3 regions of the Shewanella sp. HL-SH8 genome follow, and region 3 is predicted to be linked to each of the others. Evidence: predicted binding sites of a transcription regulator. Region 3 holds the regulator's gene; each other region holds the start of a gene.
What was found. The regulator sigma-54, encoded in region 3, starts transcription at its own class of promoters, with help from an activator protein. The targets are predictions, from matches to a motif close to GTTGGCACGNNNNTNGNNT.
Positions count from the first base shown of each region.

Region 1 (4,312 bases), 1.7 Mb from region 3:
CTTCTCAATAAATGATATTTCAACCTCAACCCAGCGAGGTTTCAAAGGATCAGATTTAGGATCAAAATACGGTGATGAGCTATCAAAAGCACTTAGATCAGGCTGTGAAGATTGGCTTACTTTAACGAGTCCTACAATTGCAGGCTCTTTGCAGCTTGAATGATAAAAGAGCACTAAATCATTGACGCGTACTTGATCTCGTAGGAAATTCCTGGCTTGATAATTTCTAATCCCTTGCCAAGCTGATTTTTGTCCACTGCACCTTTGTAAATCATCTATACTGAAGTCATCAGGTTCAGACTTCATTAACCAATATTTCATATATCACACCAAGTAGTCATTTTGTACTATTATCAGAACAAGAATATATATAAATAAGACTCTGATGGTAGCTTTTTGATACCACTATCGACAAGGTTTTCTATATGATTTTTATCTCAAGAGTAACGTGATGGAGATGGAGTGATGTTAATGTTGTCTAATGGCATAAGAAACCAGCATTTATACATATTTTTGTCGCTATTTATATCTAGTGCTGTTGTATCAGACACTCTTGAACTATCAACGCTAGACTGGCCACCGTTTAGTGGAGCTGAGTTGACTGAAAAAGGTATTGCCACTCGTATAGTTAAACATGCTATTGCTTATGACAACCATCAATTGAAAGTCACAGTTGTTCCTTGGGTTCGTGCTATTAGAATGGCAAAAATGGGCGCTAAAATAGGCTATTTCCCTGAATACATTAATGTTACAAATGAGTTTATTTTTTCTCAGTCTTTAGGTGCAAGTCCGATAGGTTTATTGGAGCTTAAAAGTAACCCGATTGTTTGGGATACATTTACTGATTTAAATAAATATGTATTAGGCGTGGTAAAAGGGTATGTAAACACAGACGAGATAGACACTATGATTGCTAATGGTGAGCAAAAATACGAAGAGGCCATGAATGAAAAGCAGAATATATTAAAATTAGCTGCAGGACGTATTGATACAATTGTTATCGATTTAAATGTTTATCAATACTTAAAAAGTGATCCAAAAATTGAACAAATATCACATCTACTGCAAATCAATAATAAAATTCTTGACTCTAAGAGCTTGCATGTTGCATTAGCAAATAATAAAGAGGGTGAAAGGTGGCTTAAAATAATTAACGATGGCTTATCAAAATTTGAACCTCAAATAATGCTGGATGCTTATTTACAAGAAACAAATAAGCATCCCTAATGTTAATACTGTTCGTTTGGTACCACAGTTTGGCCGATAGGGGTTAGACTTAATAATGCCAGTTTAAGGTGCTGAATGCCAAATGGAATACCAATAATCGTCACAAAACACGCTAGCGCATGAGCTAAATGACCTATCGCTAACCAAATTCCAAAAAACACAAACCAAACAATATTACCGATTAATCCTATGGTACCAGTTCCTAGATCTTCAACACCCGTTAAGTGTTTTCGGTTGACACTTTGCTGGCCGAATGGCCAAAACGCCATCTCACCAATGACGAAACAAGCCCGTCCAAAGGGAATACCAATAATACTAATAAAACATAGTAGCCCCGCAAGCCACCAGGCTACACCCATTATAAACCCACCTAAAATAAACCATGCAATATTAAAAACTAGTCTAAAAATAGCCATATCTTTTTCCTTTTACAACTGAAATATGAGATTAATATTCATATCTAAGCAGGGAATGTGCCAAGGTTTAAGATATTGATCTAAATGGTTAAATTGATTTTTATTTGGATGAAGTAAACTAAGAATTAAGATTTAGACTAAAAATGAGTGATTTTAACCAATTTTAGTTACAATGACCCTAATCAATTTTAATGGTGTTATAAATGCTAAGTCATAGTCCAACAGATACAATTAATTTTGCAGGAAGACAAATATTCGTCAAGCGCGATGATCAATTACACCCTGATTTTAGTGGTAATAAAGCCCGAAAATTTTATCATTTCCTTATCAATGACTTTCCTAAAGTGACACGAATAGTGGGATCGGGTTCGGCTCAAGCAAATTCATTATATTCGCTATCGGTATTGGCAAAAATGAAAGGCTGGCAGCTAGATTATTATGTAAGTCATATTAGTGCTTATATACAGTCACAATTACAAGCTACGCCTGCTATTGTGTCAAATTTTACTCAAGCCCATCATAACGGAGCCAATATTATCCAAGTTGATTGGGACCAAGCTGAACTCAGTGGCTGCAAGCATTTGGATGAGGTAATAAACATATTTAGGCCTGAATACCTAAATCGATATTCTGAACAACAAATACTTTTTATTCCTGAGGGGGGCAGATGTGAATATGCTAAAACGGGTATCTACCAGCTTGGTTGTGAAATTATAGATTGGGCTAAAGGACAAAATATATCCGCTCTTTCAGTATTTCTTCCATCTGGCACAGGTACGACAGCAGTTTTTCTGCAACAGTATTTTATAAAAAAATGCCAAAAGGAAATAATTGATATTAAGGTGTTAACTTGCAGCACTGTTGGCGGTGATACATATTTAGCAAATCAATTTTGTGAATTAAACCCAAATAAAAGCCAGCATCCCACTATTATTAATGATGGCAATAAGTATCACTTTGGTAAGTTGTATTTGCCCTTATTTGAGTTGTGGAACGATGTGCTAGAAACAAGTGGAATAGAGTTTGATTTATTATACGACCCTATTGGCTTGAGCGTGTTGAAGCGCTACATAGAAGCGAATCAATGCCAAGATAGGCAAGTTTTATATATTCATCAAGGCGGTTTGTTAGGGAATGCAACTATGCTACCCAGATATAAACGTAAGCTTGCTAATAGATAACTGATTGCTATATGCAGTATGTGTAGAGGGATTAATATTGAATATATATTTTATAGAATCACACTCCATCTACAACTGAATTGCAACATAATAATGTCGTTATACAGAGATATAAAAGTTAACTTCATTAATTGAAGTTGTGGATAAGAGTTTTTTGAATGTGTGATAAAGAGGTTATATCAGTTTGCCCTGTTGTTAATAAACGCCCGGTAAATGAGAGGAGAATACCGTTAGCCAGGTTTATTAAATAACAGAGCAAATGATTTACGCCTAAGCGTAGGGGATGTACTTATTACTTATTCGAACTAATCAGCCATTTCATAAAGTTTACGGCTTCAATGCGTTTTGAAAAAGTAGTTTTGTTTTTACCTTGTGAATCGGTAAAAGCAATTGAGTTTTTGTTTGATGAAATTGAATTAACAGGAAAGTTAACTGTAATTTCGTGTCCGTTAAATTGGTATGACATTATCATACTCCTTATAATTTATGCTCACCCTTGGGTGATGTAAGTTTTAACAATATAATTCCCTTAATATATTTCGTGTTGCGAAAGATTTAAGTTACTAGATTAAGTTACCTCATCAATCTTACACTAATCAAGTTTTTGTGTGAGAAGTATGTAAAAAATTTAATTATTTATTAAAGATTTTTTCACAATTCACTCAATTATTTAATGTGTAGATAATACATCAAATTCTTGACAGTGATAGTTGACCATAGGTTTATGACAAGCCCATTACAGTGAGAATAAATATGTTCAATAATACAAATTATGTATCAACATAGATAAAATCAAAGACGCTTGTGGTGGTTTACAAAGGAAGTTGAGCAGACTTACGATAGGTAAACAGATAAACAAAGTAATTAAACTTTCATCATAATATAGATAAAAAATCTGTTTGGCAATAGATATTATTTATTTTTCACCAAACAGATACACAGTATTTATCTGTAACAAGTATCAAAGTTAAGCTCAACACCCCACCTTAATAAATCAACTCACCAATAGGGTTTAACAGTTTGCTAAAACCTTTAGTAAAATACAATGGTGCGTCAACTATGGTGTAGCATAAACAACCTGACATTGTTTTAGGAGAATGTTCATGGTTCTCATCAAGTAGCATGAAGTCTCCTGGCTTATAACTGTTGAACTTATCACTAAATTCACCTGCTAATAATAACGTTAGCTCAGAACCTTTATGGGTATGTTCAGGTATTTCACCGTCTGCAGCTATGTGTAATAAGCTGGCCCTAGCTTTTTCTTCACCTGTATTTAAGCGCAGACGGCTGACTTTACCAATACCCTGCCACTGAGCGTTAATCTGATGTCTAAATGCTCTTGGTAAAGTATAAGACTCACCTTTAACTGATACTTCAAACGTACCCTTGTCTACTGGGCGGTGTGGTGTTGAATCAAGTTCATCCAGTGTGCTATCCAACATTTTTTCTAACAACAAATCCATGTCTATATCTGTTGTCGAATCGTTG
Region 1 is NZ_CP195039.1:2,607,552-2,611,863, reverse strand. It holds gene ACRWQN_RS11505 (EVE domain-containing protein) at 1-321, opposite strand, end outside; gene ACRWQN_RS11500 (substrate-binding periplasmic protein) at 463-1,227, shown strand; gene ACRWQN_RS11495 (YccF domain-containing protein) at 1,230-1,643, opposite strand; gene ACRWQN_RS11490 (1-aminocyclopropane-1-carboxylate deaminase/D-cysteine desulfhydrase) at 1,847-2,824, shown strand; gene ACRWQN_RS11485 (ChrR family anti-sigma-E factor) at 3,811-4,312, opposite strand, start outside.
Region 1: the regulator sigma-54 is predicted to act here: its motif matches at 1,690-1,708, upstream of ACRWQN_RS11495 (YccF domain-containing protein).

Region 2 (4,312 bases), 890 kb from region 3:
GGGCGTTATTCTTACTTGACTGCTGTTACTGAAATTGAAGGTGAGTTGGTTGAAATTTTAGACGTGGAAAAAATTCTTGATGAAATTTCTCCTGTTAAAACGGCAATCAGTGAAGAAGTTGATAAGACATTAACCATAGACAGAGAACAACATTATCATGTCATGGTGATAGATGATTCTGCTGTAGCACGTAAGCAAATTATTCGTTCTCTTGAGTCTTTAAATTTACAAATTGATACCGCCAAAGATGGTAGAGAAGCACTGAACAAACTCAAGGCTATAGCTAAAGAGATGGATGATGTATCGTTAGAGATCCCGTTGATTATTTCCGATATTGAAATGCCTGAAATGGATGGATATACCCTTACAGCTGAAATTAGAGATGACCCTAAGTTAAAAAATATTAAGGTTGTGTTACACACTTCTTTAAGTGGCGTATTTAATCAGGCAATGGTACAAAAAGTTGGCGCAAATGACTTTATTGCTAAGTTTAATCCTGATGAATTAGCCGCAGCGGTAAACAAACATTTAAGTTTGTAATCTTTTCTGTCTATTGAACGCAGTAGGCAGCATGAAAATTCATGAATGTTAGTTATGCGTAAAAGCTCTAATGATAGGGCAAATATTACTCATTATATTAGGATGTGAATGTGACAGATAAATCACTCGCAGAAGCAGAATATAATCAATTTAGATTGTTTTTAGAACAACACAGCGGCATCGTTTTAGGTGAAAATAAACAATACCTAGTACGAAGCCGTTTAGCACCATTGATGGGAAAATACAGTTTACCCTCGCTCTCTGAAGTGGTTAAGCATTCAATGAAGCCCACCGAACGTCAATTACGTGCGGAAGTGATTGACGCGATGACAACCAATGAAACATTGTGGTTTCGTGACCGCTATCCATTTGATTTATTACATAATACTTTATTACCTGAATATTCTAAGTTAGGTCGTTCATTGCGTATTTGGTCTGCGGCTTGTTCTTCAGGGCAAGAGCCTTACTCATTAGCAATGACCGCTTTAGAGTATCAACAACGCAAGCCGGGTGCACTGCCTGGTGGTGTGACTATTCAAGCGACTGATTTGTCACCTTCGATGCTTGAACGTTGTAAAAATGCTGAATATGATGGCTTGGCATTGGCGCGTGGATTATCAGAAGAACGTAAACGTCAGTTTTTTGATGCTTTGCCTAATGGCAATATGAAAGTCAAAGATAATGTTAAGCGGTTAGTGAATTTTAGAGCGCATAATTTACTTGAAAGTTATACGCTTTTAGGAAAATACGACATTATTTTTTGTCGTAATGTATTGATTTATTTTGCGCCTGAGGCAAAGGCTAAAATTTTGCGGCAATTTGCTGCCGCTTTAAACCCAAAAGGTATTTTATTTCTTGGGGCATCAGAATCTATTTCCGGATTAACAGAAGAATTTGACATGGTCCGCTGTAACCCTGGTATATATTACCAAAAGAAAACCTAGTTTAACCTATTGAAAAGCATGTGTTACTTTTTTCACATGCTTTCCTTTCTATATATCCTCCCATTGATTAAATAATTGGCATAACCTTTGCTTCATATCTATCAGTTAGCTGATGGAGGCAATTTTATGGCGATTAATTTTGATAATGCACTTGGGGTACATCAATACTCCCTTGGTGTCAGGGCACAGCGCGCTGAAGTGCTATCAAGTAACATAGCGAATGCGAATACCCCAGGGTATAAGGCACGCGATGTCGATTTTGCCTCAGCAATGCAAGCTGCTAGTTCTCGTCAGAAAGGTTTAACGATGAGTGCCACTAATGAAAAGCATTTTGATTTAACTGCTCTCAGTCAGCAACATGTCAAATTCCGAGTCCCTAACCAACCTGATACTGGCGATGGTAATACGGTTGATATGCAACAAGAACAATCAGCCTTTATGCAAAACTCTATTGAATACCAAATGTCATTGGGATTCCTAGAAAGTAAGTTTTCAGGTATGCGTAAAGCATTACGAGGTGATTAATCATGAGCTTATTTAATATATTCAATGTCGCCGGTTCAGGTATGACAGCACAGTCTGTCCGCTTAAATACCACCGCAAGTAACATTGCTAATGCTGACTCTGTTTCCAGTAGTATTGATCAAACTTATCGTGCTAGGCATCCTGTATTTGAAGCTGAAATGTCTAAAGCTAGTCATCAGCAATCAGGTTCTCATCGCGTTAATGTCAGTGGCATTGTTGAAAGTGATAAGCCATTGGTTAAAGAATATTCACCAGATCACCCTATGGCCGATGGTGACGGTTTCATTTATAAGCCTAATGTAAATGTAATGGAAGAAATGGCTGATATGATTTCAGCTTCTCGCTCTTATCAAATGAATGTTCAAGTCGCAGATGCAGCTAAAACAATGCTGCAACAAACACTTAGAATGGGTAAATAACATGATTATTGTAGGAGGTAAATGATGAGCCTCGTTAATCCATATAGTAGCCAATCTTTGCCACAACAGGCATCTGCATTGTCTAATACCGGTACGGTCAGTAAAAATACCGTCCAATCGAACACGGCGAGTACGACAACAGGTAATCCATTTCTAGATGGTATTCGTTTACCTGATGCGCCTGAAACTCCTGCAGCGAAAGATCAAATGCTTAAGCAGGAAGATTTTTTTGCACTGCTTAGTCAGCAACTTTCGATGCAAGATCCGTTTAAGCCAGTTGATAATGATCAAATGATTGCTCAAATGGCTTCATTCTCAACAGTTGATGGTATTTCAAATTTAAATAAAGAAATTCTCAATTTGAATGGTGTCATGAGTTCAAGCCAGGCATTACAAGCTTCTAGTTTAGTTGGGCGCAAAGTGTTGATCCCATCAGACACTGGATCTATTTCGCCGGCAAGCCCTGAACTTAAAGGTGTGGTAAGCACACCTGCAGCTATAGATAAAATAAGCATTCGTATTGAAGATGAATCAGGTCAGTTAATTAAGACCTTTGATATTGATGGCAGTGCAGGCGGAAACGTCGATGTGACATGGGACGGTCTAGATAAAAATGGTAAACCTGTGGTTGAAGGTGCTTACGTCATTAAAGCTAGCGGTAAAGTCGATGGACAATCTCAAGACTTAGCCGTTTCTACTTATGCACATGTGACGAGCGTTTCACTAGGTACTGCAGCAACTGGGGCGATTCTTAATCTTCGTGGCATTGGTGGCATTAAATTGACCGATGTACTTGCGGTGTCCGAATCATAAATTTAATAACGCTTGTGACAAGAAATTGTCATTAAAGAAAACCTGATTACTCGAGGTGAAATATGTCTTTTAACATCGCATTAAGTGGTATTGCAGCCGCTCAGAAAGATCTAAATACCACAGCCAATAACATTGCAAACGTAAATACCATAGGCTTTAAGGAGTCTCGTGCGGAGTTTGCCGATGTGTATGCTAACTCAATTTTTTCTAACAGCAAAACTGCAGTCGGTGGCGGTGTTGCTACAACTCAAGTAGCACAACAGTTTCACCAAGGTAGTTTGCAACTTACCAGTAACTCTTTGGATATGGCGATAAGTGGTGGGGGTTTTTTTGTGACCTCATCAGGGATTGGCACACGTGACCAATCATTTACCCGAGCAGGCGCTTTTAAGGTTGATTCAAATAATTATATGGTTGACTCAGCAGGCAACTTTTTACAGGGCTTCCCTGTGGACAAGGACGGTAACTCGACTTCTGTGAGTTTAACCACTACTCAGGCAATTAAAGTACCAGATACAGCAGGAAGTCCTATTATGTCTAGTAAAGTCGGCCTACAGATGAATCTAAATGTCGGTGAGTCACCTTTAGACCCTGCTGCATTTGATCCTGACAATGCAGATACATTTAATAATTCTACTTCAGTGACTATCTATGACTCTCTGGGTGAATCGCATATCATGACCAGCTACTTTATTAAGCCTGAAAACGGTTCCTACACAGGTGAAAGTAACTGGGTTGCATTTTATGCCATTGATGGTAAACCAGTAAGTTTAGACGGTGCAGCTGGCCAATATAGTGTTGATACTACGGGTGATGGTTTAGTTGATGGTGCACCTCGTGATGCACAAACTGCAGGTGGTTGGAGAGGATCTGTCATAAAGTTTAATGACTCTGGTACTTATACTGGTAGCAATCCTACAGTGCTAAAAACTCTGCCACTGGGTGTTACTGGTGCCAATGTATTAGGGCCAGGAGCTGATGGCTCACAGACTGTTACGATTGATTTTAATAATCCGACACAATATGCCTCACCATTTGAAGTCACTGAGTTAACTCAAGATGGTACAACAG
Region 2 is NZ_CP195039.1:1,761,478-1,765,789, forward strand. It holds gene ACRWQN_RS07835 (chemotaxis protein CheV) at 1-540, shown strand, start outside; gene ACRWQN_RS07840 (CheR family methyltransferase) at 645-1,484, shown strand; gene flgB (flagellar basal body rod protein FlgB) at 1,611-2,009, shown strand; gene flgC (flagellar basal body rod protein FlgC) at 2,012-2,428, shown strand; gene flgD (flagellar hook assembly protein FlgD) at 2,453-3,241, shown strand; gene flgE (flagellar hook protein FlgE) at 3,304-4,312, shown strand, end outside.
Region 2: the regulator sigma-54 is predicted to act here: its motif matches at 1,559-1,577, upstream of flgB (flagellar basal body rod protein FlgB).

Region 3 (4,312 bases):
GTTTTCTATTTGCCAAATGAATTTATTTACCAGCGGTTGCTGGCCAAGAAATTCCTGTACGGGTTCATCTAATCCAGTAAAGGGGCGTAATTCTATTTCCCAATGTGGGTTAGGTAAAAAGCGTACATCAAACATAAAATCGGCTTCGGCAGGCATGCCATATTTAAAACCAAATGACTCAAAATTGATCACTAACTCTTTATCAACACTGCCCATTAAAATTTCACGTACTTGATCACTAAGTTGATAAATATTTAGCTTAGATGTATCGATAAAATGGTCTACGTATTCAGAAATAGGCGCTAGTAGCTCACCTTCAAATTGAATCGCATCTTGTAGGGACATATTCTTTTTCGATAAAGGATGTAGTCGTCGGGTTTCACTGTAACGTTTTAGTAGTGCCTCATCACTTGCCTGTAAAAAAAAGCTTATGACTTCCGTATCGTCAGATAACCACGCTAGCTGCTGCTGTAATACTTTACCTTGCTCTTCTATATTTCGAACATCAACACTTATAGCCACCAGTTCATTGGTGTTTCTAAGCTGTTCTAATAGCCGTCCAATTAAGGGCAGTGGTAAGTTATCAACGCAATAGTAACCTAGGTCTTCTAGTACCCTAAGTGCGACAGATTTACCTGAGCCCGAACGACCGGATACAATGACTAATTTCATGCTGTGATAACCTGATAGAGTTCAGTTGAGTTACTTGCTTTTCGTAACTGCTTAAGAATATGTTTATCCGATAACTTTTCAGCCATTGAGGATAGGGTACTGAGATGTTGCTGACACTGGTCTGCTGGCACCAGTAATGCAAATAAGAGATCCACTGGTTGTTTGTCGATAGCATCAAATGAAATCGCTTCTTCGCACTTTATAAAAACCGCGATAGGGCGAACGATGGACGTTAAACGACCATGCGGGATTGCAATGCCAGAGCCTATTCCTGTGCTACCCATTTTTTCTCTGGCCACTAGGCTTTCAAAAATCTCTTGTGAAGAGAGGGATGGGTACTGGGCTGCAGCTAAATCGCTGATAAGCTCCAGTACCTTTTTCTTACTGCCCGGTGTGGCACAGGAGGTGCATTCCGGCTGCAGGATGGTACTAAGTTCCATCATTAATGCTTAGTTAATTTCTCTTTGTGTTTAATGACCTGACGATCGAGTTTATCAATCAGGGCGTCTATAGCGTGATACATATCAGCATGTTCAGATGTCGCAAATACCTCAGCTCCATTCAAGCTGACTTTTGCTTCAGCTATCTGTTGTTGCTTTTCGACATTTAATACTACGTGGACATTATTGATCTGATCGAAATGTCGTTCAAGTTTTGTAAACTTACTTGTGACATATTCTCTTAGTGATTCAGTAATTTCAATATGATGACCCGTTAAGGTGATTTGCATATTTATCCTCCAATTGCCTAGGTAGATTATAAACTCTTACGTTGGTTTGAGGGAGGGATCATCATCGCTTCGCGGTATTTCGCTATGGTGCGACGTGCAACATTAATCCCTTGTTCTGCCAGAAGATCTGCCATTTTACTGTCGCTTAGTGGTTTTTTCTGGTTTTCAGCAGCAACCAGCTTTTTAATAAAAGCTCTAATTGCTGTAGACGAACATTCTCCGCCATCATCAGTACTGACATGGCTAGAGAAAAAATACTTAAGTTCGAACAGTCCGCGCGGTGTGTGCATATACTTTTGTGTGGTGACACGCGAAATAGTGGACTCATGCATTTCGACAGCTTCAGCTATGTCATTCAACACCATAGGCTTCATGGCTTCAGCACCGTACTCAAAAAAACCTTGCTGAAATTGCACAATACAATTGGATACTTTAAGCAGGGTGTCGCTGCGGCTTTCTAAGCTTTTGATAAACCATTTGGCTTCTTGTAAGTGACCTCGAATAAATTGAGTGTCTGTTGAACTCTTACTGCTTTTTGCCATGGCGGCATATTGTTGATTAATACCTATTTTTGGCATGTTATCAGGGTTCAATTCAACCACCCAACGGCCATTCTTTTTGGTCACTGACACGTCTGGGATAACATATTCATCATCCGGTGGGGTGATCATCGTGCCAGGACGTGGATTTAAAGATTGAATTAATTCAATTGCTTCGCGCAGCTCATCTTCTTTTAGCTTAGTTTTGCGCATGAGTGTGCGAAAATCACGTCCAGCAATCAAATCTAAATAATCTTTGATTAACATTCTGGCATTATCAATATGGGGCGTGTCTGGGGCAAACTGAACAAGTTGAATCAATAAACATTCACTTAAGCTACGTGAGGCGACACCCAGAGGGTCGAAATGTTGTATACGTTTTAGTACCGCTTCGACTTCGTCTAATTCGACAGAATCATCGCCCATAGCTTCTAAAATATCTTCAGTACTTTGGGTGAGATAACCTGTGTCATCAATGGCATCAATAATGGCTGTGGCAATAGCGAGGTCTGTTTCAGAAAAAGGCGTTAGATTTTTTTGCCATTCTAAATGCTCGTATAATCCTTCGGATGTTTCACCTTGGAAGGGCATGTCATCATTTGGCATGCTGCCAGAACCCGAACCAGGGCTTGCCATTGGGGAGGCGCTGTACACTTCATCCCAGGTAGTGTCCATTGGCAAGTCTTCAGACATTTGCTCTTTAGTCATTGACTCTGCGGTGTCGACATTTGAAGTGTCTTTTTCGACTACAGGTGCGCTTACTTCATTGAAGTCAGTTTCTGATAGGTCTTTTGAGTTATCATTTTTGTTGCTAAGTGCTGAAAATTCATCTTCCATTTCAAGCAAAGGATTGGAATCTAATACTTGTTGAATTTCTTGCTGTAACTCCAAAGATGATAACTGCAGCAAACGTATAGCTTGTTGCAGCTGTGGGGTCATAGTGAGGTGCTGACCCATTTTAAGTTGGAGTGAAGCTTTCATTACTGCTGATCCCTAGAAGAATTCGGCTTTCTACACTGATTAAAGTGAGTGATAGTCGCAATTTTTTAACAAATGGTTTTACTTTACCTATACACGATCAATTAACTTAGTCGCCAGAAACATTTTGCCAAGCAAGTGCTTCAGATCCTATTTAGATTAACTATAGCTTGAATTGTTCGCCTAAGTATACTGCTCGAACTTGCTGATTGTTGAGTACTTCAGTTGGGGTGCCTTCGGCAATCAAATTCCCCTGGCTAACAATATATGCCCGCTCACACACATCAAGTGTTTCACGGACATTATGATCAGTAATTAATACGCCTAGGCCACGGTGTTTGAGTTGCAGAATAATTTTCTTAATATCAATCACTGAAATAGGGTCAACACCCGCAAAGGGCTCATCTAACAATATAAATTTAGGATTGGCTGCTAAAGCGCGTGCAATTTCTACCCGTCGTCTTTCACCACCAGATAGCGACATGCCTAAGCTATCGCGAATATGGGTAATATGGAATTCTTCTAAAAGATGCTCCAGTTCCTGAATTCGCTCATCCGAAGTCATCGATTTTCGGGTTTGCAACACGGCCATAATATTATCGTGCACACTGAGCTTTCTAAAAATACTGGCTTCTTGTGGTAAATAGCCAATACCTTTTCGCGCACGTAAATGCATTGGGTCAGCAGTTAAGTCATCGTCATCAATTAAAATGCGGCCATGGTCACTTTTGACTAAACCAACAACCATATAAAACGTGGTCGTTTTACCTGCGCCATTGGGACCAAGTAGTCCGACAATTTGGCCTGTTTTTACAGTTAAGCTGACACTTTTAACCACTTGACGGCTTTTATAGCTTTTGGCTAAGTTCTCAGCTGTTAAGGTAATTTGGGTCATTGGTTACCTTGCTTTTTTAACGGGATTTCAGGTAATTTTTGTGCTGGTGACTCATCATTTTGGAAATTTTCCGGTTGAATAATGGTAATAACACGATCTTCACCTTTACCGGTACTTTCAGCGATAAGTTCCTGAGCATTGATATTGTAACGGATCACGTTACCAGTCACTTTACTGCCTGCTTGATCTAGCTTAGCGTTACCGGTTAATAACAGTCCAGTTGTTGCTAAGTCATAACGAATTTCATTGGCGCTTGCTGTACCTATGCGACCATCATCAAGTTCTTGTGAAAATGTAGCAGGGTTACCGGTCGCAATGAGCGTTTTAGTCTGGCCGTTTTCAGCTGAAAATGCCCGCAGTTCATCGGCTTCGATATTGATCGAGCCTTGGGTAATTTTTACTGGGCCGTTAAAAATAATTTGATTATTTTTAACGTCTGCTCGTTGACTTACGGCAGCAATTTTAAGCTCTTGCTTCAAATCGCCTTCTTTAGCTACG
Region 3 is NZ_CP195039.1:870,285-874,596, forward strand. It holds gene rapZ (RNase adapter RapZ) at 1-672, opposite strand, end outside; gene ptsN (PTS IIA-like nitrogen regulatory protein PtsN) at 669-1,112, opposite strand; gene hpf (ribosome hibernation promoting factor) at 1,115-1,402, opposite strand; gene ACRWQN_RS03965 (RNA polymerase factor sigma-54) at 1,429-2,922, opposite strand; gene lptB (LPS export ABC transporter ATP-binding protein) at 3,083-3,814, opposite strand; gene lptA (lipopolysaccharide transport periplasmic protein LptA) at 3,811-4,312, opposite strand, start outside.